4 regions of the Photobacterium sp. R1 genome follow, and region 3 is predicted to be linked to each of the others. Evidence: predicted binding sites of a transcription regulator. Region 3 holds the regulator's gene; each other region holds the start of a gene.

What was found. Region 3 encodes PurR, which represses purine synthesis genes. Its sites were predicted from a motif close to TNANGNAAACGTTTNCNTNA; they were not measured.
Region 1: a site for PurR is predicted at 2,213-2,232, ahead of ACYP03_RS08240 (NupC/NupG family nucleoside CNT transporter). Genes of this name have one in related genera too.
Region 2: a site for PurR is predicted at 5,541-5,560, ahead of glpX (class II fructose-bisphosphatase). Genes of this name have one in related genera too.
Region 4: a site for PurR is predicted at 3,153-3,172, ahead of ACYP03_RS13735 (phosphoribosylaminoimidazolesuccinocarboxamide synthase). Genes of this name have one in related genera too.

The regions. Positions count from the first base shown of each region.
Region 1 is NZ_BAAHZP010000004.1:61,113-68,441, reverse strand. Features, by position in the region: gene ACYP03_RS08245 (MarC family protein) at 1-606, opposite strand, end outside; gene ACYP03_RS08240 (NupC/NupG family nucleoside CNT transporter) at 743-1,951, opposite strand; gene ACYP03_RS08235 (MBL fold metallo-hydrolase) at 2,317-3,345, opposite strand; gene ACYP03_RS08230 (TetR/AcrR family transcriptional regulator) at 3,525-4,118, shown strand; gene ACYP03_RS08225 (hypothetical protein) at 4,214-4,555, opposite strand; tRNA gene ACYP03_RS08220 (tRNA-Leu) at 4,966-5,052, opposite strand; gene ACYP03_RS08215 (RDD family protein) at 5,317-5,811, shown strand; gene lptG (LPS export ABC transporter permease LptG) at 5,901-6,971, opposite strand; gene lptF (LPS export ABC transporter permease LptF) at 6,971-7,329, opposite strand, start outside.
Region 2 is NZ_BAAHZP010000008.1:84,895-92,223, forward strand. Features, by position in the region: gene hslU (HslU--HslV peptidase ATPase subunit) at 1-405, shown strand, start outside; gene ACYP03_RS14690 (1,4-dihydroxy-2-naphthoate polyprenyltransferase) at 529-1,437, shown strand; gene rraA (ribonuclease E activity regulator RraA) at 1,627-2,112, shown strand; gene zapB (cell division protein ZapB) at 2,193-2,435, opposite strand; gene ACYP03_RS14705 (MIP/aquaporin family protein) at 3,033-3,884, shown strand; gene glpK (glycerol kinase GlpK) at 3,940-5,454, shown strand; gene glpX (class II fructose-bisphosphatase) at 5,621-6,628, shown strand; gene ACYP03_RS14720 (helix-turn-helix transcriptional regulator) at 6,801-7,329, shown strand, end outside.
Region 3 is NZ_BAAHZP010000005.1:134,058-141,386, reverse strand. Features, by position in the region: gene ACYP03_RS10470 (heme/hemin ABC transporter substrate-binding protein) at 192-1,028, shown strand; gene ACYP03_RS10465 (FecCD family ABC transporter permease) at 1,114-2,100, shown strand; gene ACYP03_RS10460 (heme ABC transporter ATP-binding protein) at 2,097-2,918, shown strand; gene purR (HTH-type transcriptional repressor PurR) at 3,264-4,274, shown strand; cyclic di-GMP riboswitch class I at 4,483-4,586, shown strand; gene ACYP03_RS10450 (TfoX/Sxy family DNA transformation protein) at 4,718-5,329, shown strand; gene ACYP03_RS10445 (hypothetical protein) at 5,519-5,911, shown strand; gene ACYP03_RS10440 (carboxymuconolactone decarboxylase family protein) at 6,002-6,613, shown strand; gene ACYP03_RS10435 (FAD-dependent oxidoreductase) at 6,610-7,329, shown strand, end outside.
Region 4 is NZ_BAAHZP010000007.1:201,227-208,555, reverse strand. Features, by position in the region: gene ACYP03_RS13740 (methyl-accepting chemotaxis protein) at 1-1,727, opposite strand, end outside; gene ACYP03_RS13735 (phosphoribosylaminoimidazolesuccinocarboxamide synthase) at 1,943-3,046, opposite strand; gene ACYP03_RS13730 (ATP-dependent helicase) at 3,252-5,633, shown strand; gene ACYP03_RS13725 (TetR/AcrR family transcriptional regulator) at 5,593-6,156, opposite strand; gene ACYP03_RS13720 (hypothetical protein) at 6,296-6,532, shown strand; gene ACYP03_RS13715 (hypothetical protein) at 6,666-7,043, shown strand; gene ACYP03_RS13710 (O-methyltransferase) at 7,323-7,329, shown strand, end outside.

The DNA of each region.
Region 1 (7,329 bases), on a different contig from region 3:
CAGGGCATCGTGTACGCCCTGAATAAGCATCTGCATGGCAATCACGGTCAACAGCAATCCCATGATCCGGGTGATCACATTCACGCCGTCTTTCCCCAGGAAATTGACCAGCTTTTGGGCATATAAAAAACAGATCAGCGTGACCAGACAAAGCACTGCAAAGGCAGAAATCGTGATCAGGATATGCAGCAGACTTTTCGCTGCCGAGTAGTTCATGGCCGTGGCAATAGTCCCCGGTCCGGCCAGGATTGGGATGGCCAGCGGGGAGATCGAAATATCCTCCACCTCCTTGCTCGGGCTTTGCGTGTGCATGGATGAACTGCTGCCCTGCAGCATGTGGTAGCCCACCACAAACACCAGCAGTCCCCCGGCCAGTCGCAGTGCCGGCAGCGTAATGCCAAAGAGCTGGAAGATCCCTTTCCCAAGCAAACTAAAGGCCGCCACAATGAAAAATGCCGCCGTCAGGGCTTTGATTGCGGTTTGCCGTTTTTCCTGCGCAGACTGATGTGCCGTCAGCCCGGTAAAAACCGCCGTGTTCGCAATCGGGTTCATGATGGCAAAAAAGCCCATAAAGACCGTCACCCCCAGAGTCACCAAATCAATCATGTTGCTGTCCTGAAAAAACATGGATGTGATTCAGTCTAGTCGGAGGAAAGATGATTTGGGGATAAACCGGAGTCAATAGAAGAAGATAGCGCAGAGACAGGCGGAGCCTCAGAACGAGGTCCGCCAGAATTGAAAATCAGAGGGAAATAAACAGACCCGCAAGCGCAGCACTCATCAGGTTGGCAAAGGTGGCAGCCACCACAGCCCGTACACCCAGTGTCGCGACATCCTTACGGCGTTCCGGCACCATAGCACCAATGGACCCCAGCTGAATCGCAATCGAGCCGATGTTGGCAAAACCACACAGCGCAAAAGTTACAATGATCTGACTGTGCGCCGACAGTGACTCTTTGATGCTGGCATAATCCAGAAACGCAACAAATTCATTCATGGCGATTTTCTGTCCCAGCAGACTGCCGACAGCCATCACTTCATCACCCGGTACACCGGCCACAAAAGCCAGCGGCGCAAACAGGTAGCCAAAAATACTTTGTAGGGTCAGCCCGTCGATATGAAACAGACCGCCCAGCCATTCCAGGCCAGTGTTGAGCATGGCAATCACGCTCACGAAGGCGATCAGCATGGTGCCGACGGCGACCGCAACTTTCATCCCGTTCATCGCACCGGAAGCGAGTGCATCAATCGCGTTACTTTGCCCGCTGTCGGACAGATCAATATTGCTCTGATCAACCGGCTGCTGGGTTTCCGGCACCATGATTTTCGCCATCAGCAGACCACCCGGTGCCGCCATAAAGCTTGCTGCGATCAGGTATTTCAGGTCGACGCCCATCGCGGCATAACCACCCAGCACGCTGCCTGCAACTGAGGCCATGCCACCCACCATGACCGCAAAGAGTTCAGAGCGGGTCATAGATGCCAGAAACGGACGCACCACCAGCGGCGATTCGCCCTGAGACAAAAAGATATTACTGGTCGCGACCAGGGATTCCGCGCGGGTCGTCCCCAGCAGGCGTTCCAGCCCGCCACCAATCACTTTAATCACCAGACTCATAATACCCAGGTAATACAACAGGGAGATCAGTGCGCTGATAAAAATGATTAAAGGTAAAACTTTGACAGCAAACACGAACCCGTTCTCGGCCAGCGGACCAAAAACAAAGCTGATCCCCTGATCAGCAAAACCGATCACAGATGCAACGCCGTTGCTCATTTTGCCCAGCAGATATTGTCCCCAGGGAACATAAAGCACCAGAGCGGCCAGCCCCAGCTGCAGACCAAATGCGCCCAGAACGGTGCGCCAGCGAATAGCCTGACGATTGGTGGAGAGTGCATAAGCGCACAAAAAGATTGCGACGATACCTGCCGCACTATAGAGGAACTGCATAAACCTACCTTGCAATGTCGAAGTCCGATGGCCGGTGACTTGGCGCACGCAAAGCTGCCGAAGGCGAGAATATCCGTCATGCGTTGCTGCCCTCAGTCACCAGGAAGCACATCAAAGCCCGGTCCGACATCCTTTGGCAGACAGATAGCTGTTGATAGCTGGCAACTGCATTGCCGAATCTGTATCAGATTCAACACGCAAGCCGGGGGCGCATCATAATGTGATGTAGCTCGTATTTCCAGCACTGATTCTCTGAATGGATGAAGAAAACGTTTGCTTCTCTGAAGTACAAATTTTCCAGTCCCTGAAATACAGAACCCCGGCCAGTGCCGGGGTCCGTAAAAAGTCGAAAATCAGCCTGCCGGTTACCTTTCCCGCCACCAGGCCGACGTCTCCGGGATCTGCTTCGCCGTCACCGGCTGGCCGAATACGGGTGTAGACAGCGCAATCCCCCGAATCCGGGCAGCTTCAGATACCCGCTCCAGCGGCTCATACCAGGCATGAAACGCCAGATCGAAGGTTCCGTTGTGAACCGGCATCATGACCTTACCCTGCACATCCAGATGAGCCTGAGCCGACTCTTCCGGCGTCATATGCACGCTGGCCCAGTCTTTATCGTATGCCCCGGTTTCTATCATGGTGAGATCAAACGGACCGTATTTTTTTCCAATCGCCTGAAAACCATCGAAATAACCCGAGTCACCACTGAAATAAAGACGGGTATCCGGCGTGTGGATCACCCAGGATCCCCAGAGCGTCTGATTGCCATCGGTGAGACTACGTCCGGAAAAATGTTGGGTCGGCGTGAACGCTATCATCGTATCGCCACTCTGATGCTCCTGCCACCAGTCAAAGGTGCGGATCTTTTCTTCTGCCACCCCCCATTGCAACAGGGAACCATCAACACCCAGTGGTACCAGAAACTCCGTCGTTTTCGCGGCCAGCTGCTTCACCGCTGCTTTATCCAGATGGTCATAATGATTGTGTGAGATCAGTACCCGCTCGATAGGCGGCAATGCGTCTATGCTGATCGGGGCCGGATGAAATCGCTTGGGTCCCAGAAAACTGAACGGAGAAGCGCGCTCAGAAAAAACCGGATCCAGCAGCCAGTATTTTCCCTGCACTTTCAGCAGCACTGAAGAGTGCCCCAGTTTGACCACATGGACTTCATCCTCACTCAGCGCGTCAAGCTGTTCACGGCTCAGCGGCATGACTGGCAGTACACCGGACGGCGCAATATCGACGCGTTTTTCCGTCAGATAGCGCCCCAGAATCCCGAGCGTCTTTTTCAGACCAGGCTGCTGCTTTTGCCGGGCGTTATGAAAAACACCGTCGTAAAAATGCTCGGATGTTTCTGCCACTTCTGTCATCTCAGCGGATAAATTGTGATTCATCATCAGCACACCTGCTCCTAAAACTGCCACACCAGCGAGCGTCCATATCAGACCACGCATCTGCATACACCAAAGTAAACTATACGGTGTAGTTTATATCGCAACCTCTAAAAGTAAACTAGTCGGTGCAAGTTTTTTTGATCTTGGTTACAATGCCGGAAAGATGTGCGAGGGCTGACATGAAGTTATCAGAAAAGAAAAAGCTGGCGATTCTGAATGCCGCGGAAAAGCTGTTTCACCAGTATGGGGTGGAACAGACCAGCATGGATCAGGTTGCCGCTGAAGCTGGTGTTTCAAAACGCACCGTCTACAACCACTTCGAGACCAAGCAGGTACTGTTTCAGGCCATCATGACCCGGATGTTCGCTCAGTTAGATCAGGGGACAGAACAGCCTTTTGATACCGAGCGCGAGATTTCGGAACAGCTGACGAATATCGCCCGGCAGGAGGTGACGTTGCTGACTTCCCCGCAATTGCTGCGCATCGGCAAAATCGCCTTTATGCAAATGCTGCAACAGCCGGAACTCATGCGATCGCTCGACAACACAGACATCGGCTGTATGAAAACACTGGTGCGTTTTTTACAGGATGCCCACGCCACTGGCGTACTGACGGTAGACGACTGCGATTTTGCCGCCCGCCAGTTTATCTATCAGCTCAAATCCTTCACGTTTTATCCCAAACTCTATGGATTCAGTGAGCTTGAGAACGCCAGTGAAGAGAAGGTGATTGAAGAAACCGTGAAAATGTTTGTAGCCAGGTACAGAAAATAAAGCACTCGCTTGTCATGAAATGAGCGAGTGCTTTAATCCCTATGTTCCAACAGCAGGTTATTCACCAAGTGAATACTTGCTTTTCAATTTCTGAATCAGAAATTTACCCAAGCAATTCTTTTCGCATCAGCTTGTGCTGGTGCATCTTCAACAACAACTCTGAGTTTTTTGCCTGCCATATAAGCCGAGATCGCCATCGATAACGTACTATCGTAAGCATCATCATTATTTTCCAGATAAGCAAAAGTGAAATCACTGCAAGCGGTTTCTTTACCCGCCCCCATCAGAATAAGCATTTTATTGGCGTGAAAAGACCCATCACCTCGATCAGCCTGCACATAAACAGTTTTCAGATCGACCTTGCCACAGTCTATTGTCTCAGCTGCCTGCGCCGAAACGCCGATAACCATCAGTGCAGCGGTTAAAATATGTTTCATGATTTGCCAACCCACTTTATTAAGAGACCTGATGCGTATATTAAGGGGTATATTAGGCTGATTCAATTCGTATTATCTCACGCCACTGAACATCTCATCATGCGCTGACTAAGCTGCAAGAATGCACGTCTCATCTGACTTCATAACTGAGCGAAACCGGATAATTGAAATAGATGAAACATCTGGCTTTGAAGAAAGCAGCTTCCATAAACAAGCAGCTATGACTTTCGATAAAAACGCACACTCTGCCCTGAAAGCAGGGTCAATCAATTGAATAAATGAAGAGTTGAAAAGAAAATCGCCAGGTTTCCCGCTTTCAGAAGTTGATGACAAGAGAAAGCAGGCATCCATTTTGTAGCAAGCAGAAACAACAAAGCCCCGACTTTCGTCGAGGCTTTGTTGTTTGAAATTGGTGCCCGGGGCCGGACTTGAACCGGCACAGTGTTGCCACCGGCGGATTTTGAATCCGCTGCGTCTACCAATTTCGCCACCCGGGCAATGGCGGTCATTATACGTATACCGTGTTGATGCGCAAGCAACTTTATCAGGGGAACCCTATCGTTTGCTGGTTTTTTCAGCACAGCGTCAGTACTTCAACCAATCTGCCCGTTTACAGTCACGCTTTACCCGTCTGCCGCTGCTGCGACTGTGAGCCAGGCCCGGTGTTGAATCTGGTATCTTCAGGTAACTTGGGTATACACTGAGCGCCGGATTTTTGGATTGGCAGCATTGCCGGTCCCTTTTGATTTTTTGGTGGAACCATGACAACGAAAGTAAGCAAGAATATGACTCAGACAAAACAGTATCCGGGGCTGTTTCGTCGTATTGGCGCCTGGATCTACGACACTCTGGTCGTCGCAGCCGTACTGATGATCGCTGGCGGTCTGGCAATGGCCGTCGTAGCAATCTTACTCAACACCGGTTTGCTGACTCTGGATCCCTATCTCGATGCCAGTGATTACCTCACCAAGCACCCGATTGCAGCGCCACTGTATTCGATTTACCTGGGGTTGTCGGTTGTCGCATTCTTTGGCTATTTCTGGTGCAAGGCCGGACAAACTCTGGGAATGCGTGCCTGGAAGCTCAGAATTCAGAACGCTGACGGTTCGAATATCCGTTTTACGCAGGCTCTGATCCGGATGGCAACCTCAGCATTTGGTCTCGGTAACCTGCTGGTGCCTTTCAGTCACACGAAGCAGTCGCTGCAGGATCTGATGGCAGAGTGCGAGATGATTCTGCTGCCGAAACCGAACTGATTTTGCCGCCCGGCAATAAAGAATAACAATGAAAAAAGGCGCCATCTCGAGGCGCCTTTTTCATTTCATTATCAAACGGACTCTCAGTGCTACAGCTTCCGCTTCAGCAGATACAGCGTGATGAAGAGGAACACCAGACTCGGTCCCAAAGCACCGATCACCGGGTGTAAACTATACACCATACTGAGTGGCCCGAAGACCTCATTCGAAATGTAGAAAGCAAAGCCGAAAATCACTCCGGACAACACCCGTGCCCCCATGGTGACCGAGCGCAACGGACCAAATACGAAGGACAAAGCCAGCAGCATCATCACGGCAATGGAAAACGGCTGCAGGGCTTTGCGCCAGAAAGCCAGTTCATACCGGGATGCATCCTGCTTGGTATCTTTCAGATACTGTACATACTCATACACACCGGAAAGTGCCAGTTCTTCGGGCTTCACCGTCACCACAGCCAGCTTGTCCGGCGTCAGACTGGTCTGCCATAGCTGGGTGTCATACTTGGTATTTTCCTGCTTCGCTTCCCCGATATGTGTGACCGTCACATCTTTCAGTTCCCAGCCTTTCCCTTCAACAAAAGAGGCCGAACGGGCAAACAGGTTCTCTTTCAGCACATCTTTTTCATCAAATTCCCAGATGTTGACAGCGTTCAGATTGCTTTTTTCATGGATCCGGCCAATGTAGATAAAGTCATTATCATCCTTGGCCCAAACCCCGCGCTGTACTGAGAACACATTCCCGCCGGAGGTCCAGACAGCCCGTAGCTCACGCGCAGCTTTCTGAGCTTCCGGTGCACCCCACTGCCCCAGGATCATCACCAGCAGCATCAGCGGTACAGCCGTTTTCAGAACCGACATACCGATATCCAGCTTGGAAAAACCCGCTGCCTGCATGACCACCAGCTCCGAACTGGATGCCAGTGTTCCCAGACCAATCAGCGCGCCGAGCAGTACTGCCATCGGAAAAAACATCTCAATATCTCGCGGGATACTCAGCAGCACGAAGATCAGGGCTTTCCACAGATCGTAATTACCGTCGCCGACTTTACGCAGCTGCTCAACGTATTTGATGATGGCTGACAACCCCACCAGCGTCGACAAGGTCAGCGCGGAAGTGGCAATAATGGTCCGGCCAATGTACCAGTCGAGTATCTTAAACATCAGCCGCGTCTCCGGAATTTTTCTCTGAATTGTCGCATTGCTAAGGAATCCCAGCTGTTCAGTGCGACGGCGACCAGCAGCATCGCAATATTGATACTCCACAAACCAATCCCAACCGGCAGCCCGCCATCTTCAACAGCCGATTTGGCCGCACTGATCGCCAGGAAATAACACAGGTAAATCAGCACTGCCGGCACCAGCTTGGCAAAACGTCCCTGACGCGGGTTCACGGCTGACAGCGGCACGACGACCATCGTCAGCAGCGGAATACAGAGCACCAGCGACATCCGCCACTGGAATTCTGCCTGTGCCGCCAGCTCTGGACGCTGCATCAGCTCCAGCGTTGGCAAGGCATCCC
Region 2 (7,329 bases), on a different contig from region 3:
TTCCAGGTGTCACGTCCGTCCGATCTGATCCCTGAACTGCAGGGCCGTCTGCCAATCCGGGTTGAGCTGGAAGCCCTGACCAGTGAGGACTTCAAGCGTATTCTGACGGAGCCGAATGCTTCACTGACGGAACAGTACTGCGCACTGATGGCGACAGAAAACGTGAACATCAGCTTTACCGAAGACGGGATCGCCCAGATTGCTGACGCGGCCTGGCAGGTCAATGAGCGGACCGAAAATATCGGTGCACGCCGCCTGCACACCGTCATGGAACGCCTGATGGAAGAACTGTCTTATGACGCTTCCGAGCAAGGTGGCAAAGCGCAGGTGATCGACAAAGCCTACGTTCAGGCCCATCTGGACGAACTGGTCGAAGACGAAGATCTCAGCCGCTTCATTCTGTAATCTCTTCCCGGGGTACCTGTTTATGACAGGTATCCCGTTTTTCCCTTCCTTTTGCGCCAAAACAAAGTTCTTCTCCGCCCCGCTGCCATAATGTATTCATTCTTATTCACATTGCGGGCAACCATGCTGTTATCTCATCGCTCTGTCTGGCTTGATGCCACTCGACCCAAAACCCTGCTTCTGGCCATTGCAGCTTTGCTGTGTGGTAACGCACTTGCTGCCGAACAAGGCCATTTTTCACCGGCAGTCGCTCTGCTGGCACTGGTGACCGCCCTGCTTCTGCAAATTCTCTCGAATCTTGCAAACGACTATGGCGATGTCAAAAAAGGCACAGATAACCCCCAACGACTGGGACCGGTCAGAGGCTTGCAGAGCGGCGCCATCACGCTGACCGCCATGCGCTCGGCCATTACGCTGACCCTGCTGCTCACCACCATCAGCGGAATCGCTCTGCTTCTGATTGCTCAGCCTTCCCTGACCGTTTTGCTGACCTTCATCGGTCTGGGGATCGCTTCAATCATCGCTGCTCTGGCCTATACGCTGGGTACCCGGCCTTACGGCTATCGCGGTCTGGGTGATCCGGCGGTCCTGATATTCTTCGGCTGGGTTGCGGTCGGTGGCAGCTACTATTTGCAGAGCCACCAGTTCTCGCTCACGATCTTACTGCCGGCCACCGCCAGCGGGCTTCTGGCTGTCGCGGTGCTCAACCTCAACAATCTGCGGGATATCGACAACGACCGGGCCTGCGGCAAAATCACTCTCGCTGCCCGGCTCGGCCCGACAGGAGGACGCTGGTATCATCTGGGTCTCCTGATTGCCAGCGTGCTTGGCTTTGCGTGTTACAGCTTACTCACTCCTGAGTCGGTATGGCGCTGGCTTTTCCTGCTGGCGGCACCGTTTCTGCTGACCCATGGGGCTCAGGTGCTGGCGGCAGCGGACGGAAGAGCCCTGCGTCCCATGTTTGCCTCGCTGATCCGGGCCGCAATGCTGACAAATCTGCTGTTTGCCATCGGACTGATTGCAGACCGCTAAAGCATTGCATCGGGATTGCAATGCCGCCTGAGCTGGTTATACTTTCAGCAAGTTATCAGCACAGATGACAGATTTATCCGGCCAGGCACTGCGCCGTGGGAACCCATCATCGGTTGCCGCACTTCTGGCATACGGGTCGGCATCTGGTTCAGGCTGGACACTTTTACTTGCCAACAAAGAAGCGAACTTATGGAATACAATACCTCTGAACTCTGTGATATTTATCTCGACCAGGTCGATGTGGTTGAGCCAATGTTCAGCTCATACGGGGGACGCAGCTCTTTCGGGGGGCAGATCACCACAGTGAAATGCTTTGAAGATAACGGTTTGCTTCACACTGTACTGGCAGAATCCGGCGTTGGCCGGGTATTGTTGATTGATGGCGGCGGCTCGCTGCGCCGGGCGCTGATCGATGCTGAGCTGGCTCAGCTCGCGGTACAGAACGAATGGGAAGGCATTATTGTCTACGGCTGTGTCCGCCATGTCGATGATCTGGATGAACTGGATATCGGGATTCAGGCCATGGCCTCAATTCCCGTCGGGGCCGACAGACAAGGCAGCGGCGAAGTGGATGTTGCGGTGAATTTTGGTGGCGTCACTTTCCTGCCGGAAGATCACCTGTATGCTGACAATACGGGAGTTATTCTGTCACCAGAACCGCTGGATATCGAATAACCCTTTCGCGTGTTCTCATTCGCCAGATACAAAAACAGAGCCTGTAGGCTCTGTTTTCGTTTCCGGTGCACGCAGCAGATTTATTCCACCGTGTCCATCTTGCCCAGCAGTGCGCGAACGCGCTCCTGCCATGCCTGATGATCATGACGCAGCTTTTCGTTGTCCTGAACCAGTGATTCACGATCCGCACGCAGTTCCTGAGCCAGATTCGCCAGGTTCTCGTTTTTCTCTTTCAGTTCTTCCACTTCCATCTGCAGCAGGGAAATGGTGTCGACGGCCATCTGCACTTTGGCTTCCAGCTGTTCCAGCATCTCTAAAGACATAGTTTTCACCCTATCAGCACCTGCGCAAGACCACAGCATCCCTTCCTTCTTGAGTTACAACAGTTGACGGCGAACGCTCGTTCAATCACATCGTACCGATAAGCCACGCTGTTCCTGATTTCCACATACCGCTTCGTTGCAACACCAATTCGTTCGGGGATATCACCGCGACTACCAGGCAAATTACAAATCCAATGTGGCCCTATTCTAACTAGGCCTTATACGTCTGGCATCTACAAATACCACGCTTTATCACAAACGGGTAAAAATTATGCAAACTTCCACAAAATTTTACGAAAGCACGTGCCGTTTCAGTGCAGTCCGGGCCTGAACTGTTAGCAACCGCTCAGATTTCCGCTCCGGATTTTGCGGTGGAAAAAAGTGCATGCTAGTGTTCGCGCCAGCGCCGGGAAAAGTAGAGTTTTTGCTCAGCACACCCTTGTCGTTTGACCTTCGATATTGACCATAAACACAAATAACATGCTCGAACGCACATTTTTTATTCGATTAACTTTCCAGAAAATCATCATTCGAGTATTTTTTGATTACATCACGATAACATCTTACTTACCTACGACTCGACAAAAGGACTGGCAAATGACCAAACGACAACCCCCAACGCTGCTCGGTGAATGCCTGGCAGAATTTATTGGCACCGGACTGCTGATTTTCTTTGGTGTAGGCTGTGTAGCTGCTTTAGTGTTAGCAGGTGCTAACTTTGGACAATGGGAAATCAGCCTGACCTGGGGTCTGGGTGTCACCATTGCGATCTACTGTACGGCAGGCGTTTCCGGCGCTCACATTAACCCGGCAGTCACCATTGCGCTGGCCCTGTTCCATGGTTTCGATAAGGCCAAGGTTGTGCCTTACATTCTTTCCCAGCTGGCGGGCGCTTTCTGCTCCGCGGCGCTGGTTTACAGTCTTTACAGCAACCTGTTCGTCGATTTCGAAAACGCGCATGGCATTCTGCGCGGCAGCGTAGAGAGTCTGGCCACTGCAGGGATCTTCTCAACCTACCCAAACCCAAGCCTTTCATTTTCTGGTGCTTTTGCAGTGGAGTTTGTGATTACTGCGGTCCTGATGTTTGCCATTCTGGCGATTGGAGATGAGCAAAATGGCGCACCACGTGGTCCGCTGGGCCCGGTTCTGATTGGTGTGCTGATTGCAGTGATCGGCGCATCCTTAGGTCCGCTGACCGGCTTTGCCATGAACCCGGCCCGCGACTTCGGCCCGAAATTCTTTGCTTATCTGGCAGGCTGGGGTGACATGGCCCTGACTGGCGGTAAGGATATTCCGTATTTCATCATCCCGATTCTTGCACCGATTGCCGGCGCTTGCTTCGGTGCCTGGCTGTACCCGAAAGCCATTGCCGTTTATCTGCCGGGTAACCGCTGTACCCTGCCGAACCAATGTGAAAGTGATGAAGAAAAAGAAACCGCGCAAGCCTGATTGCGGCGCGACTCCCCGATATACCTATAATTATCAGAGATAAGAGGACACTCAGATGACCACAGAACAAAAGTACATCGTCGCACTCGATCAGGGAACCACCAGCTCACGCGCCGTAATCATGGATCACGACGCCAACATCGTCTGCACCGCGCAGCGCGAATTCACCCAAATCTATCCGAAAGCCGGCTGGGTTGAACATGACCCAATGGAAATCTGGGCCACCCAGAGCTCGACGATGGTGGAAGCGCTCGCGAAAGTCGGCATCCGCACCGACCAGCTCGCCGGCATTGGGATCACCAACCAGCGTGAAACTACCATTGTCTGGGACAAAAATACCGGCAAGCCGGTTTACAACGCCATTGTCTGGCAATGCCGCCGTACCGCCGATATCTGTCAGCAGCTGAAAGAGCAAGGACTGGAAGACTATATTCGCGAGAACACCGGTCTGGTGGTGGACCCGTATTTCTCCGGGACCAAAATCAAGTGGATTCTGGACAACGTTGAAGGCGCCCGCGAACAGGCTGAGGCCGGTAACCTGCTGTTCGGTACTGTCGATACCTGGCTGATCTGGAAACTGACCCAGGGCCGTGTGCACGTCACCGACTACACCAACGCTTCCCGGACCATGCTGTTTAACATCAACTCTCTGGAGTGGGATGAAAAACTGCTGAAAGCCATGGATATCCCGCTGTCAATGATGCCGGAAGTCAAAGCTTCTTCTGAAGTCTACGGTCAGACTAACATCGGCGGTAAAGGCGGCACCCGTGTGCCAATCGCCGGGATTGCCGGTGACCAGCAGGCTGCACTGTTCGGTCAGATGTGTGTAGAAGCCGGTCAGGCGAAAAACACCTACGGCACTGGCTGCTTCCTGCTGATGAATACCGGCAAAGAAAAAGTCACCTCGCAAAACGGCCTGCTGACGACCCTCGCCTGCGGCCCGAAAGGCGAACCGGCCTACGCGCTGGAAGGTGCGGTGTTCATGGCGGGTGCATCCATTCAATGGCTGCGTGACGAACTGAAACTGCTGGGCGATGCCAAAGATTCTGAATACTTTGCCGAGAAAGTCGGCAGTGCCAACGGCGTTTACGTTGTACCGGCCTTCACCGGTCTGGGTGCCCCTTACTGGGATCCGTATGCCCGCGGCGCGATTGTCGGCCTGACCCGTGGTGTGAACAGCAACCACCTGATCCGTGCCACGCTGGAAAGTATCGCCTACCAGACCCGCGATGTGCTGGATGCAATGCAGGCAGATTCCGGTATCCACCTGGCTGCCCTGAAAGTCGACGGCGGTGCCGTTGCCAACAACTTCCTGATGCAGTTCCAGTCCGACCTGCTGAACACTGAAGTGCACCGTCCGGTGATCACTGAAGTAACCGCACTGGGTGCTGGTTATCTGGCGGGCCTGGCCGTGGGCTTCTGGGACAGCATTGATGAGCTGAAAGACAAAGCCGTACTGGATCGCAGCTTCACGCCATGCACGGATGACAGCAAGCGCACCCGCCGCTACAACGGCTGGAAACGTGCTGTTGAGTGTGCGAAAGGCTGGGCTATCGACGAAGAAGAGTAATCTCAACGTCCGATCGCCCGACTGACAAACAAGCCTGCCCTTCCGGCAGGCTTGTTTCTTTCAATGCTTATTCTCTGATGTTCACAACAGGAAAACGATTTCCTGCTGTTTGTGTTACAATTGCGCAGATTTTCATCATCTGTAGTTGTCTGATTCTGGAGTTCCCATGAAACGCGATTTGGCGATGGCTTTTTCCCGTGTCACCGAAGGTGCCGCACTGGCTGGTTATCAATGGCTGGGCCGGGGCGATAAAAACGCCGCAGACGGCGCTGCGGTAGCGGTAATGCGTACCCTGCTCAATCAAACTGAAATTGACGGTGAGATTGTGATCGGCGAAGGCGAAATCGACGAAGCGCCGATGCTTTATATTGGTGAAAAGGTCGGTGCCGGCGGTGACGCCGTTGATATCGCCGTCGATCCGATTGAAGGCACCCGGATGACCGCGATGGGTCAGAACAATGCCCTGGCTGTTCTCGCTGCGGGAGAGAAAGGTGCTTTTCTCAAAGCGCCGGATATGTACATGGAAAAACTGGTGGTCGGCCCGGCAGCCAAAGGGCATATCGATCTCAGCCTGCCGCTGGAAGAAAACCTGAACAATATCGCAGCCGCACTGGGCAAAACGCTGGAGACACTGGTCGTCATCACGCTGGCCAAACCCCGTCACGACGAAGTAATTGCCCGCATGCAGGGGCTGGGAATCCGGGTGTATGCCGTGCCGGATGGTGATGTGGCCGCCTCGATTCTGACCTGTATGCCGGACAGCGAAGTCGACGTGATGTACTGCATCGGTGGTGCGCCGGAAGGCGTGGTCTCTGCGGCCGCCATCCGTGCGCTGGGCGGTGACATGCAGGGCCGGTTGCTGCCGCGTTTTCTGGTCAAAGGCGGCAGTGACGATAACTATCGTATGGGTCAGTTAGAAATGGATCGCTGCCGTGAAATGGGCATCGAGCCCAATCAGGTACTGCCACTGGAACAGATGGCAAAAAGCGATAACGTCATCTTTGCCGGCACAGGCATCACTAAAGGCGATTTGCTCGATGGCATCAGCCGCAAAGGCAATATTGCCACCACGGAAACCCTGTTAATCCGGGGAAAATGCCGGACCATCCGTCGCATTAAATCGATTCACTATCTCGACCGCAAAGATCCGGCAATTTTGCCTCACATCTTATAAACCCTGCCTGTTTCCCGGCCTGTGTTCTCCGGAGGCCGGGAGATAACACCCTGATCATCATCAGACTTTCACGGTATTCTCTCGCAAACTGGACTATGCTATTTAGTAAAGCCGTTGCTTTATATACTGAGTCGGCGACATAATAGACCGAATGAACACAAGCAATACAACCATGAAAACCATAGATAAAATTCTCCACCGCATGAAGCAGGACGGACCGGTCACCGCCAAAGTACTGTCCGAAGAGCTGAAACTGACCACCATGGGCGTCCGCCAGCACCTGCAAGGGCTGGAAGATGATGGCCTGGTGGGCTTTGAAGATATCAAAGCCAAAGTCGGCCGGCCGACCCGTCACTGGCACCTGACGGCCAAAGGGCATGAACAGTTTGCCGACCGCCATGGTGATCTCATCATCCAGATGCTGGATTCGGTGGAAAATCTGTTCGGTCAGGAAGGACTGCAAAAAATACTGAATCAGCGTGAAGAAAACACGCTCAGTCAGTACCGACAGGCCATCGCAAAGGCAGAAGATTTAAAAGAAAAACTTCAGATCCTGACTACACTGAGGGAAAAGGAAGGTTACATGGCACAGCTGGAGTCTGATGACAACGGCTTCATTCTCATCGAGAACCATTGCCCCATCTGCCATGCCGCCAAACGCTGCCCCTCTTTATGTCGATCTGAACTGGCCGTTTTCCAGC
Region 3 (7,329 bases):
TTGCAAATGATAATTGATATTATTTGAAAGCCATGGATAATATGCTCAAGCGATAATAATTATCACTTCCTATAATGCAATAACTTGTTTGGGAAGGCGAAGACTGTCTTTTCTACGCAATGAATATTGTTCGTTTTAGTTCATCCGGTGATAACACTGGAATTTCCCAAAATAAAAAACAAGGAGTTATCATGAGACGAGCGGCACTTTCTGCTGTTTTTCTTCTGACTGCCGCGACTGCCTGGGCAGGCGATCGACTGATTAGTGCGGGTTCAGGCATTACTGAGCTCGTTTATGCGATGGGGGCAGAAGATCAACTTGTCGCTGTTGATATAACCAGCAAGTCCTATGTTCATGATGACATACCAAAGTTGGGATATCATCGGCAGCTCTCTGCCGAAAGTATCATTGCCCTTGCCCCTGATCACCTTTTGGGCTCCGAAGAAATGGGCCCGGAGTCAGCACTCTCTCTGTTACGTCAGGCCGGCATTCAGGTCGATATTCTGAACTCAGGTGAAACCATTGCTGATCTGATGCAACGGATTCAACAAGTCGGTCAGCTGACCGGAAAAACACAAAACGCAGAAGCGTTAGCCGCTGAGGTTCAGCATCGGATTTCTGTGATTGAGCAGCGGCTTGCAAACCAGAAAAGCAGAAAACGTATCCTGTTTCTGACCATTCACGGCGGAAGAGCACCAATGGTCGGTGGCAGCAACACAACAGCAAATACCCTGATTCAGCTCGCAGGCGGTTTAAATCCAGCCGCGATCCAAATTGATGCTTACAAGCCACTGTCATCCGAAGCAATGGTTGAAATGCAACCCGATGTGATCCTGCTCAGCACGCATACCAGTCAGTCAATTGGCGGCAAAGATGGCTTGCTGAAAACACTGCCGCTGCTTGCGGCAACACCTGCCGGCCAAAACAAAGCCATTATCACAGTGGATGGTACCGCACTCATCGGCGGGTTAAACCTCAAAACTCTCGAAGAAGCAGCGCGGCTGAATCAGACACTGTATGGCCAGTAAACTTATGACAACAACTTTGAACCGCAGCCGTACCTTTACCAGACAGCGTTTGCCAGTCACTGCCTTACTGCCCGCCGTTTTTGCCATGCTGTTACTTGCCATTGCCTCTTCCATCGTTGTCGGCCCCATGTCAATCAGTTACGCCGATGTCTGGCTGTCACTGCTTCCGGGACAGGATCATGTCGCACCGCACATTGCGCTCATCATTCAGCAAGTCCGTTTACCACGCACACTGCTGTGTATCGCGATTGGTGCAGTTCTGGCGCTCTGTGGCACAGTCATGCAGGGACTGTTTCGGAACCCGCTGGCCGATCCGGGCATTATCGGAGTCGCTGGCGGTGCAAGCCTTGGTGCCGCTTCGGCGATTGTTCTGTTCAGCTCAATGGCAGCATCTTTTCCATTACTTTTAACGCTGGGGACAGTACCGGTTTTTGCTTTTCTGGGTGGCGCCCTGACAACCTGGATCGTATACGCCCTTGGCACAGATAAGACCGGCACTTCCGTGACGGTGATGCTGCTGGCAGGTGTTGCAATCAGTGCACTCTCAGGTGCGGCACTGGGACTGCTGAATTTCTTTGCGGACGATCAGGCGCTGCGCGACCTGTCACTCTGGTCCATGGGTTCTCTGGCGGGTGCTACCTGGCCGGGCATCACGCTGGCATTTTCTGCCCTGGCGTTCCTGTTCTGGCAATTTGATCGCAGATCCAATGCACTCAACGCTTTATTACTGGGCGAAGCAGAAGCAAAACATCTCGGCATTCAGGTCCAGTCTTTAAAACGATTGCTGATTTTATTTTGCGCGGCTGGTGTGGGTGTCGCTGTCTCCTTATCCGGCGTGATTGGCTTCGTCGGTCTGATTGTGCCGCATCTCGGCCGTATGCTGGCTGGCCCGAATCACAAAACATTATTGCCACTCTCGGCTTTACTGGGGGCACTTATCTTGCTGGTTGCCGACATGCTGGCCCGTGTTATTGCCGCACCAGCCGAACTGCCGGTCGGTATCATCACCGCTTTACTGGGAGCCCCGTTCTTTATTGCTCTGCTACTGAAACAAAAAGGCCGTTTACAATGATTCATCATATCGTTCGCCCTCTTCGCCCCCGGCACGAAAAACAGCAATCACCGGTGCTTTCAGCCGAGGGTTTATCACTGCAACTTGGCGGTAAAACGTTACTGGATCAGCTGAACATCAGTTTCCGCAGCGGAGAGTTAACAGCTTTACTCGGCCCGAATGGTGCCGGTAAAAGTACTTTACTCAAAGTGCTTTGCGGTGAAATCAGTGCCAAAGGCAATGTGTACTATTTTGGTCAAAAGCACAGCGACTGGCAGCCATCCCTGCTGGCCAAACACTTGGGTGTACTCCCTCAGCACAGCAGCCTGTCTTTTGGTTTTACTGCGCAGGAGGTCGTTGAACTTGGCTGTATGCCACTTGGTTTGAAGCGCACAGATTGTCTCCGAATTACCCGGGAATGCATGACGGCTGTTGGGATCTGTCACCTGAGCCAGCGTCAGTACCCCACCCTCTCAGGCGGCGAGAAACAACGTGTTCATTTTGCCCGTGTACTGGCTCAGCTCAGCAATGCGGAAGACCAGTGCATTTTAATGCTGGACGAACCGACCTCAGCTTTAGACCTTGCCCATCAGCACAGTTGCCTGAAACTGGCAAAAGATATGGCCCGTAAAGGAGCCGCCGTCATCCTGGTCATTCATGACCTCAATCTTGCAGCTGAATACGCAGACAGACTGGTATTGCTGAATAAGGGGAAGATACAAGCAGACGGTGATGCCTGGCATACCCTGACCACTGAGAATATCAGTTCCGTTTATGGTTCCCCGGTGATCATCGAATCTCACCCCCGCGGGCACTTTCCGATCGTCCTTTCAGCCTGAACCTCCTGCAAGGGCATCGCTGAGCCGTTGCCCTTGCACAGTACTTACAATGTAAAGACTGAAACAACTTTCAAGTTGCCAGTATTCTTGAGCTGCATCAAGATTCCCCCCACATTTCAAGAGAAACGTTGCACTGTGCGTGAGTCCTTGTAGAATGTGAGCGCAAGCGATTAACCGATGAAATAAATAGCAATAGAAAGTCAGACTTCATATCGGTGTAAGGTATTGTTACCACTCGGCCTGAGCCACTCATTTCCCGCCGCTATCCTCGCAGAGAAGCGGCGTTTTAGCGTCTGGCAAATATGAAAAGACCCTGTTCAGGGCCTGAAGACTAGAAGAACAATTATGGCAACCATTAAAGATGTTGCACGTATGGCAGGTGTATCTACTACCACAGTCTCACACGTGATCAACAAAACCCGCTTTGTAGCGGAAGCAACACAGAAAAAAGTGTTGGCGGCAGTTGAAGAATTGAACTACGCGCCAAGCGCCGTCGCGCGCAGCCTGAAATGTAATACAACCAGCACCATCGGCATGCTGGTGACAAAATCGACCAACCCATTCTTTGCCGAATTGGTGCATGGCGTTGAAGAGTACTGCTATAAATCCGGTTATACGCTGATTTTATGCAACACCGAAGGTAATCTGGCCAAACAGAAGGATTACCTGCGCATGCTTTCTGAAAAGCGTGTGGATGGTCTGCTGGTGATGTGTTCTGATCTGGATGATCAACTGCTGGAACAGTTAGAGCGACAGCCTGATCTGCCCATGGTTATCATGGACTGGGGTCCTGCACGCCCAAAAACAGATAATATTCAGGATAATGCAGAACTTGGTGGTTATCTTGCCACTCGTCATTTTATTGACAATGGACACACTAAAATTGGTTGTCTTTCCGGCCAGAAAGATAAATCTACCTGCCGTGAGCGGCTGAAAGGTTTCCATAAAGCCATGAGCGAAGCTGGTCTGACGGTCAATGAAAACTGGATCATTGAAGGTGATTTCGAATGTGAATCTGCCGTAGATGCAGCCAATGCTTTTATTGCCATGAAAGAGCGTCCAACTGCTATTTTCTGCTTCAATGACATTATGGCAATGGCCTTAATCAGTACATTTGAACAAGCAGGGATCAATGTACCAAATGATATTTCAATTATTGGTTATGACAATATTGATCTGGCCCCGTACTTTTCACCACCTCTGACAACAATCCACCAGCCAAAACGCCGTTTAGGCAAGACTGCTGTGGAAATCCTGATGGAACGCGTGAAAGATAAAAACCATGAATTTCAGACTTTTGAGATCAATCCTGAGCTCGTGGTTCGCCGTTCCGTCAAAAAAATAACACATCCATAAAAAACGATATTAACCTACATATATTGATAAACAGCCGATATAAACACCCATATCGGCTATGTTTATATGGAATATTACTACGCTACAGAGGAATTGATGGGATAATCAGTTAGTTTCTGTAAAATTTATACGATTTTTATTGCGAAGAGTATCACAATTTTTTGTGCGATCGATATCAAATTTGTCTTATTGATATATGATTAAACAGTCACGAACAAGGCAAACCATCTGAAAGGATGGGACGCAAAGCTTCCGGCCTAAAAGCAATGACTTAGTGATAAAGTTATTACTCATGGTAGCGGGGTTGCCGATGGATGAAGTGAAGTTTATGGGACACTTTTGTCATTCTTATGACAAAAGACTCATAATCTTATGCACAATTGAATCCTCGCTCCGTTGTTTGGTGACTTCTTTTGTTGAAATTTCTAACCGAGAAAAGAAGCATGGACAAACCACTACTGAAAGATTCAATTCGTTTATTTGAGAAATTTGGCCAGATTAAATCTCGCTCAATGTTTGGCGGTTTTGGCATTTTCGCAGGTGAAACGATGTTTGCTCTAGTTGTTAGCGACAAGCTGCATCTGCGCGCTAACGCGAAAAATGAAGAAACCTTTAAACAAGCTGGCCTCAAACCGTACGTTTATCAAAAACGCGGTTTTCCTGTCGTCACAAAACACTATGCCATTCCGGAAAACTGGTGGGAAACCCCAGAAGTCATTCTGGAGCACGCTGAAGTTTCTCTTAATGCAGCACAGGCTGACAAAGAGAAAAAAATGCAGGCTAGCCCTAACCGCATTAAAGATCTGCCAAATCTTCGCCTTGCCAATGAGCGTATGCTCAAGAAAGCAGGCATCAACTCTGTAGATCAGCTGTTTGAAGTTGGTGCTATCGGTGCTTTTCAGGCGCTGCAGGAATCTCATCACGAGTCATTGAGTCTGGATTTGCTTTGGGCGTTAGAAGGCGCAGTCAGTGGAAAACACTGGTCTGTGATTACCCCACAACGTCGAAATGAGCTCCTGTCCAAACTAGAAGTCAATTCTGGCGCTCATCACTAAGTATTCAGATTATTTTGCCAGTGCAGCGATTTGCACTGGCTTTAAATAACCTGCTTTAGCCCTGGCACCCTGTCAGGGCTGTGTAAAAAACAGACAAACCTCACAAACATTAATAACAATTCCATCAGTTAACTTTTCTTCAGCTTCGCCGCCTTTAGAATGTATGTTTTGCATCAGAAAGGAGGTCATATGCGCTCATCTACGCCGTTTCCGGGCCAGACTGACACAATTTTCAAAGATAAATTCCACAAATGGCCAAAACTGATGCGCTACCTGGTCTTTATCAGTTTGCTTCCTTCTGCCGTTCTGCTCATCTTTGCGCACACACCAACCGGCACGGAAAGTAACCTGCTTCCCTCTTGCCTGGTTGCCTCTGTAATCAACATTCTGCTGATTAGCTGGGGCCTGATCCTGAAAATCAAAGCCCGTAAATACTGGTATCGAAACTATCACATTGGCAAAACCATCCTGCTTGCCCTGTTGCCGCTCATCGCCAGTACATATCTGGTGCTGGATACCAATACTCGCAGCTCACTCACCAATCAGCCGGTTGCGCGTACTGTACAACTTTCAATCAACTGATCACAAAAGCTAAATCAATCTCCCCATTTCTGAAATTTGTCCGGATCTGAACGGTCGGTATGATAAACCGCTTTCTCCGGAGAACTTCCAGTGCGTGTACCGGCAAAAAAACGCTACTCCATTTTAATCCGTCCCCTGCTCTGGCTGCAAAAACGCCATTTCGGACAGCCGCTGAATCCGGCTTTACTTTGGGGACGCCGACCCGTCTTGTTTTACCTCGTGGCCAGTTTCTTTGGTTACTTAGACAGAAAACGATCACCGTTGTCTGATGTGATGCGATCCCTTGTCTGCGTCCGTGTTTCTCAGCTCAACGACTGCGCGTTTTGTGTCGATGCCAACGGCATGAGACTGGCGCAACGCTGCCAATCAGTCGAAAAAATACAAGCCCTGACTCGATGGCAGGAAAGTCCGCTGTTTGATACTCAGGAAAAAGCAGTACTGGCCTATACCGAAGCAATGACAGTCACCGGTAATCGTGTAACTCAGCAGATGGTTGATAATCTGAAACAATGGTATGACGAAGATGCTCTGGTCGAGCTGACAGCGTTAGTCAGTTTCCAAAACCTGTCTGCAAAGTTTAATACCGCTTTGGATGTCCCTTCGCAGGCATTCTGCTCGATTCCTCTGAATCAGCAACCGGCACCGAAACAAAACGATACCAAACGTGATCAGCCCACTCACCAAGCAGATAAGCACCGATGAACCGATTCAAAAAACCTTTGTTACTGGCTTTCATTGCCGTCGCCTTTATCGCCTGGTTCGCTTTCGATCTGGGCAACTATTTCACGCTTGAACAAGCAAAAGCCTACCAGCATTCCCTGCAGGCAAGCATTATTGAGCACCCCTTACTGTCGAGTACGCTATTTTTCGCAGTTTATGTTGTAATGGCTGCCCTTTCCTTCCCGGGCGCTGCGGTCATGACTTTACTGGGTGCGGCGCTGTTTGGTTTCTGGTGGAGTTTGCTGGTCGTTTCATTTGCCAGCTCGCTGGGTGCGACACTGGCATTTCTGGCGAGCCGCTTCCTGCTGCATGACTGGGTACAACACAAGTTTGGACGACGCCTATCTGCTGTGAACCGGGGTGTCGAAAAAGATGGTCCCTTTTATCTCTTTACATTGCGTTTAATTCCCGTCTTTCCGTTCTTTCTGGTCAACCTGCTGATGGGCCTGACTCCGATGCGTGGCCGTACTTTCTATTGGGTCAGCCAGTTGGGGATGCTGCCCGGAACCATGGTTTACCTCAACGCGGGTACCCAGTTAGGAGAAATTGAATCTCTGTCCGGCCTGATTTCACTGCCGGTCCTGATCTCTCTGGTGCTGTTGGGGATTTTTCCATTCATTGCGAAAGGTATCATGGGTGTCATTCAGCAACACCGCATCTATCAGCACTGGCAACGTCCGACGCAATTCGACCAGAAT
Region 4 (7,329 bases), on a different contig from region 3:
TCAGCGACCAGACTTTGCTCTTCTGCAGCGGAAGCAATTTGTATATTCATATCATTAATTTGCTGAATGGCCTCACGAATGCTTGAAAGGGCATCATCCGCTTCCTGTGCCATAGCCACCGTGCTGCTGGCGGTGTTTTTACTCAGCGCCATTGTGCTGGTTGCTGAGCTTGCGCCCGCCTGAAGCTGTTCAATCATCTGGCGGATTTCTGTGGTCGATTGTTGGGTACGTTGGGCCAGCGTACGGACTTCGTCAGCAACCACGGCAAAGCCACGGCCTGAATCACCAGCCCTTGCTGCTTCAATCGCCGCATTCAGTGCCAGCAGGTTGGTTTGATCGGCGATGTCATTAATGACCTGAAGAATACGCTCAATATTTCCGGTTGCAGACTCCAGTTCTCTGACCACATCAACGGCCTGATCGATTTGATCCGACAGATCGTGAATCGATACGGATGTACGGGAAACGACATTGCTGCCTTGTTGTGCGGCTTCTTCGGCTGCAGAAGCAGCAGACGCGGCGCTTTGTGCGTTGTCAGCGACATTGGCAGAAGTGGAAGCCATTTCATTCATGGCCGTGGCCAGTTGTTCCAGTTGCTGCAGCTGGCGGTTCATGGCTTCTGCGGAACGATTCGCACCCTCTGCGGTGAGTTCCGTGCCTTGCATGATGTCGCGGCTTAAGGTTTGTGAACGGATAATCTGTTGTTGCATCCGTTCTGCAAACTGATTAAAGCTTTGTGCCAAAGTGGCAAATTCTGGTTCAGCATCGGTGTTGAGACGCTGTGTCAGATCAGCCTGACCGGAAGAGATGTTTCTCATGGCCTGGTTAATCACGTCCAGTGGACGCATCAGGCGTTTCACCATCAGGAAAACTGCTACACAGCCAAATGCAATGAACAGCAGTGAATACACAATCGCATTTTGCTTAATTTGGTTCACGGCCGCAAAAGCGATGTCTTTTTTCAGTACAGCACCAATATACAGATTCTGACCATCTACTTTATGGAAGCTGACGTTCACAGATTCGTTATCCAGCTCAGTATCAATGGGTTTGTCTGATACCTTTAATCCCGGATAAGTTTCAGACAGTATTTTACCGTTATTCTTCTTATCCGGGTGGGCAATGATGGTGTCTTTGCCAGATATCAGGAAAAGATAACCTGCATCAAACAGGGAGGCCTGGTTGATGAGGCTGGCCATTTTACTCATGCTGACGTCGAAGAAAATGGCGCCTGCAAATTTACCGCTTTGTTTGATTGGCGCAGCAAAAGAAACCAGAATTTCATTGGTGACTGAATCGCGGTAGGCGGATGTGATGATCATATGCCCGGCGTCTCTGGCCTGTGTATACCAGGGACGTTTGCGAGGATCCCAGCCTGCGGAAGGCTGCCAGCTTGGATCACTGATGATGTAGGAGCCATCTTTCTCGAATCCGACACCAGTCAGTTCAAAAGTGTTTGCTAAAACGGATTGACCGATAACGGTACGAATGTTTTCAGGAGAGAAATTTTGTTCGACAAGGCTGGTTGTCATATTTGCTAATTTGGTACGGCTGGCGATCTCGGTGACCAGCGTTTGATTCACGCCGGAAACGATCTCATTGATGCTGCTGCTGACTAACTTGTTGACATCATCTCTGGTGTGAACGTACTGGATACCTGAAAGTAATACTAAGGCGGCGAACAGTATTGCCGACGAAGTGGCAACGATCTTGTGGCTAAACTTCATTGGGTCCCTCAACTACTGCTTTGAATGTTTTTGTCCTTCTATTGTCGTCCCGCAGCAAAAAAGCCTTAATAGCGAAAATTTGTATTTGTGATGCATGAATGTTTTTTGAGAATCATTTTGTGAGGAATAATACATTTGACGCTAGTGAAGAATATTGTGCGGATTGAAAAGGGCAGCCGAAGCTGCCCTGAAAGTATACAACGAGAGGAATATTGTCAGTCGATCAGGCTATATTCATTGCGCAGGACTGTGATGATTTCTTTTTTGGGATTACCGCCCAGGACAATTTTCTTGCCGGTAATCTTTTCAGCAATACCTGTATAAATGCGGGACACCTGCATCAGTACTTCTTTCGGCAATGCGTTATCACGTGCCAGTGCCTCACGTTCGTTCATACGATCTTTATTCAGCAGAATATCCGGATCCGGGAAGTGGTTCAGCAGTAACTGCCGGAAGTCTTCTTTTGAGTTTTCAACAATCTGACCTTCACGGTAAGCCGGGCCGTCCCAGATACGGGAAGAGTCTGGCGTGCCAACTTCGTCCATATAGATCATTTTTTCTTTACCACTGGCATCGGTGACATAGCCGAATTCGAACTTGGTATCGACAAAAATCTGATCCAGTTGAGCCAGGGCATCACTGATCACGCCAAAACCTTGTTTCAGCAGCGTTTCGTAATGGTCTATGTCTTCAGGCTTGCTGAAGTTGAAGGCTTTGAAATTGTTCAGCAGATCGTTGCGGGTGACATTGACATCATCAACCGCAGGCACACCCGGAATACCGTGCAGGATACCTTTTGTGGATGGGGTGATCAGTAACTCTGGCAGTTTCTGATCTTTTTGCAGACCATCCGGGACTGCAATGCCGCAAAACTCACGGTCGCCATTGGCATATGCGCGCCACATTGAACCCGTAATATACTGACGACAAATGGCTTCTACTTTGATTGGACGCGCTTTCTGCACTATCCAGACGAAGGGGTGCGGGATATCCAGAATATGGCTGTCTGCCAGACCCTGCTCACGGAACAGGCGGAACCAGTGGTTTGAAATCGCATTCAGGGCGGCACCTTTTCCCGGAACGCCTTTCAGGCCGCCTTCACCGTGCCAGATACAGTCGAATGCAGAAATGCGATCGCTGATGACCATAATTGCCAGCGGGGCATCCGGGCTGACATCATAGCCTTTCTCCTGGATCAGGCGTCGGCTGTCAGCTTCAGTCAGCCAGTAAACGGAGCGTACTTTACCGCTGTGAACCGGCTGGTCGGTACGGATTGGGAGATCATCATTTACAGCGAGAACTTGATCAGCAAGGCTCATGGTGAAGTTCCTATTTCAAGAGTCAATTCGATGAAAATTACTGGCAGGGGGCGAAACCTCCTGTTGGCGAGGCAGATAATAGCAGAAGTCATTTTGCCTTTCAGCAAAAAGCAAACGTTTGCCTTGGTGTTTTTCTGACTGATGGTTAATCCGGCAATCCCTGAAAATTCAGCAGAAATCGCAAAGACAGAGCAGAGGTTCGTGTATGGGACGAAATTATGGCAAAATCGCGTCCCTTCATCTTTCAGGCCACGGCGTATTCAACATGCATTTTACTTCTGAACAGCAGCGTTTTATTCAGCATGAAGAAGGAAATGCCTTATGTATTGCCGGTGCAGGCACAGGTAAAACAACGACGCTGGTTGGCCTGATTCAGTCACAGCTTCTCAAGCGGCCAGCCCAGGAAATGCTGGTGCTGATGTTCAACAGTGATATCCGGCGTGACTTTCAGCGGAAGCTGGCGCAGGCGGGTGTTGAACAGCCTGTGCCCGTGCATACCTTTCACAGTTTTTGTCTGAGTGTGCTGAACCAGTCCGGTTATCTGGCGGAATCGGGCTTCAGAGTCGATTTCAAACCGGGTGAAAACGATAAAAGTTTGGCAAAGCAGGTGCTGCGACAAATGGCCGGCAAAGAAACGGCTTACAGCAAGCAGCAGCAACTGAAAGAGCCGAAAACGCTGGAATTGCTGCTGAGTTTTGTGGGGCTGGTGAAAGCGCATATGCTGCCACCGGCTGAAGTCTTTGCGATGGCCGGAATTAACAGCGATTACCGTTTTATTCTGCAGGCTTTTCAGGCCTTTGAGCATTTACGGCAGGCACAGCGGTTGCTGTTTTTTGACGACTGGCTGGTCACCGTGGTTGGTCTGCTGGAACAAAATATCAGCCTGAGGGCGCGTTATCAGCATCAGTGTCGGCTTTTGGTTGTGGATGAATTTCAGGACATCAACAATGCACAGTACCGCCTGCTGAAACTGTTACTCGGGGACGGCTGCCAGCTGGTGGCTGTCGGCGATGTGGATCAGTGTATTTACACCTGGCGGGGCAGTGCGCCTCAGTTTATGCTCAACTTTGAGCGGGACTTCACACCTGCGAATGTCTATACCCTGTCTCAGACCTTTCGTTTCGGGCACAGTCTGGCCTTGGCTGCCAGTCATTTGATTGCGCATAACCAGGCCCGTTTTTCTGATTTTCTGACGGTTCCTTCGGAGGCTGTGTCAGATACGCAGGTCAGCCTGACTGGTTCGCCACGTCAGGTCGGAGAAATTGTGACCGCAATACAGACACACCTTGAGCAAGGCGGCAAGCCGAGCGATGTAGCGATTCTGGTCCGGCGCTGGTCCCAGACGCTGCTGTTTGAACTGGCGTTTCTCAGTAAACAAATTCCATACCAGATGCCAGTGCCGTCTGTCCTGGCCAACAGCAGGGAAGTCCGGTTGCTGATGGAAGTCATGCAGCTTGCTGTGGGACGTTTTGAACAGATGGCTGATCAGGATCGTTCGGCGCTGATGTTCAATCTGATGTCGTTTCCGCATTGTTATGTGCCGAATAAGGAACTGAAACCGCTGTGCGACCAGCTGGCGAAAATGAACAGCAAGGCCTGGACCGGGTTTGCAGAACGTCATGGTCAAGCGAACCCGAATCTCAAACTGGATAATCTGATTGAGCGGCTGGATTTACTGGGGCGTCTGCAACGCAAAGGCAGCCAGAAGGCGTTTGACGTTTTTGAGCAGTATCGCCGGGAAAGCGGGCTGGACAGCTGGATATGGAAAACAGAAGCAACAGCCAGTGAAATCGAAGAAGCGATTGACCGGCTGGATGCGGTTTCAACCGTACTGGAAACGATGGACCAACGGTGTGAAAAAGCGCTGCAATATTTCGAATTTTATTCGGCTCAGTCCAGACAGGTCAGTACGGAGCGAAGCGCACAGCCAGCGCAATCCGAAAGTATTCAGGTGACCACAATTTTCCGGGCAAAAGGATGTGAGTATACCCGGGTCTATCTGCCGTTTTGGGATAAAGATGCGTTCCCTTACCGTAACCCCGCGGCGACAGACATGAAAACAGATCAGGAAGAAGAGCGACGTCTCGCTTATGTGGCACTGACCCGTGCGAAAGATTTTGCCGCTGTGTATTACACAGATACAGAAAAAAAAGGGAAGCGCAATGCCAGCGCTTTTGTCCGGGAAGCGGCGATCGAACTGGCCGGAAGCATCGGTCCGTTGTTGTACCAAGCCGGTGAGTTGCCTGCAGCCGGGACGCCAGTGACAGAAAAATATTATGCGAGAGTGGGGCGGACAGAAGATGCGCCTGCTCCGAAACAGCCAGAGCAAGCCAGGAGTGATACCAGCCGGGTCGCGGTGAACCCGGGTATCGCCGGATACAGTTATCGCTGGGCGATTGAACAGCCGTTACCGGAGAATGCTGAAAAAGTGATTCGTTCACTGGTCAGAACGAAAAATGCCCGATATCTGGACACTGAAATCACCCGTTTGCTGCGAGAACTGGAAAAAGCACAGTCCGGTAAGCAATCTGTGCTTGAAAAACGCCTCATTGCTGTGGCGCATGCGCGTCGTCAGGCGCTTCGCTGAGCTGTAACACCTGCAGTTTTCGTTGTAACTGATGCAGCATGACGGATGCATCAGGCTCAGTTGCGTTCAGCCCGGAAACTAAAGTCATGAAGTAACAATCCATCATCACGGCAGCCATATCCGGGTTGTGGTTCTCTTCCTGAGCAAAAAGCTGATGACGAAAGGCATCCAGCTGCTGCTCAAATTCTTCCTGCTGCCAGATTAATTCTCTGAATAACTCCCGGCTGAAGTCGGCTTCACTGCAGTAAAAAGCGTACAGATGGCTTGCGTAGTGGATGAGCTTGCCTTGCGGGTGGGTATCGGGTTCTTCAGCTTTCGCATTTTTCAAAACCATATCGATTTGTTGCATCAGTCCTGCTTTGAGCAGCGAGAGCTTGGATGGAAAATGGCTGAATACAGTCCCGGCGGCAACGCCAGCCTGTTCCGCAATAAGACGAGTGGTCGTGTCCTGATACCCGGTTTGACGAAACAGCTGCCAGGCTGCCTGTAAAATTTTAAGGCGGGTTTGTTCTCTTTTATTCATCTGTGGCTGTGCCCGGTTAAGATCCTGCTTTTGCCACCATAATAACGCATCGGGAAAAAAGTATCAGTGATACCCTTGAAAATTGAGCGCGCTCAAATTAGCATAAATGAGCGCGCTCAATTTTATTTCAGGGGTACAGATGATGATGAACACAATCTTTTTCTTCAGAGCTATTTTGTTAACGGTACTTCGCTATACCGTATATCTGCCTTTTCTGGCGTTCTACTGTTTTGTTGTGGGGCCTGTCGTTGGGGGAGTCTTATTAGTCGGCGGTGTTGCGTTTGTATCTTTGATCCTTGGCCCGAGCACGGCAGTGACTGAGCTCAGAAAGGCTTATGGTGAATCGGAATCCCGTCCAGCCGCGGTACATCACTAACGAAGAGGTGTGCAGCACCTCAGTTTAAGAGTCAGCCATGCGGAAGCATGGCTTTTTTACGGCCCCCGACATTTATGAACCATTCCTTAACGGTCGCTTTTTTATAGGGTTAAAGCGAAAGGAAGGGCTTGTTATGTGGATTCGGTGGTTGCTGATTTTGCAACTCTGCAGTTTTCTCTGTGCTTGTGCGTCATCCAAAATCCATTGGCGTGATATTTCACGTGAAGCAGTTTCAACAAATGAAGATCAGTTGTCGTTATGTTCTCAGCTCTATCAGGATGAGCAACAGATCCAACAGTGCAAGGTCGAAATGTCGGCTTTACTTCGTGCCAGACAGTTATGTCATGCCGACTCAAACCCTGCCTACTGTGTCCGGATGGCTGAATATACATGGCGGCATTATAAAGATCATGTGCTGACGGAAGTGCCGGATATCCGGCATGCGACTAGTTATCCGGTCATGTGCGGTTATCAGGAAAAGTTGGTTGTGCCTTGCGCAAAGGATAACTAATTCAATTAATTTCATCATAAAGTTTAATATCACCGTTCAGTGGGTCGTTACATCTAACTGATACATTCATCTGCCAGTGCAGATAGATGTTGAACGGTATAAGAATGGGCATAAAAGCCCAGTTAGTTGTGATGCTTGGCTGCCTTGTGCAGCCTTTTTTTGTTGCCCGGCCAGCATTGCCCAAACCCTGCACACCTGATATGTTTCTTGCTGCATATCATTTTCATCTGTCGTCAGATGAGATCCACAACTTCATGACTGCGCTTTCAGGGAGGAAGTATGCCGC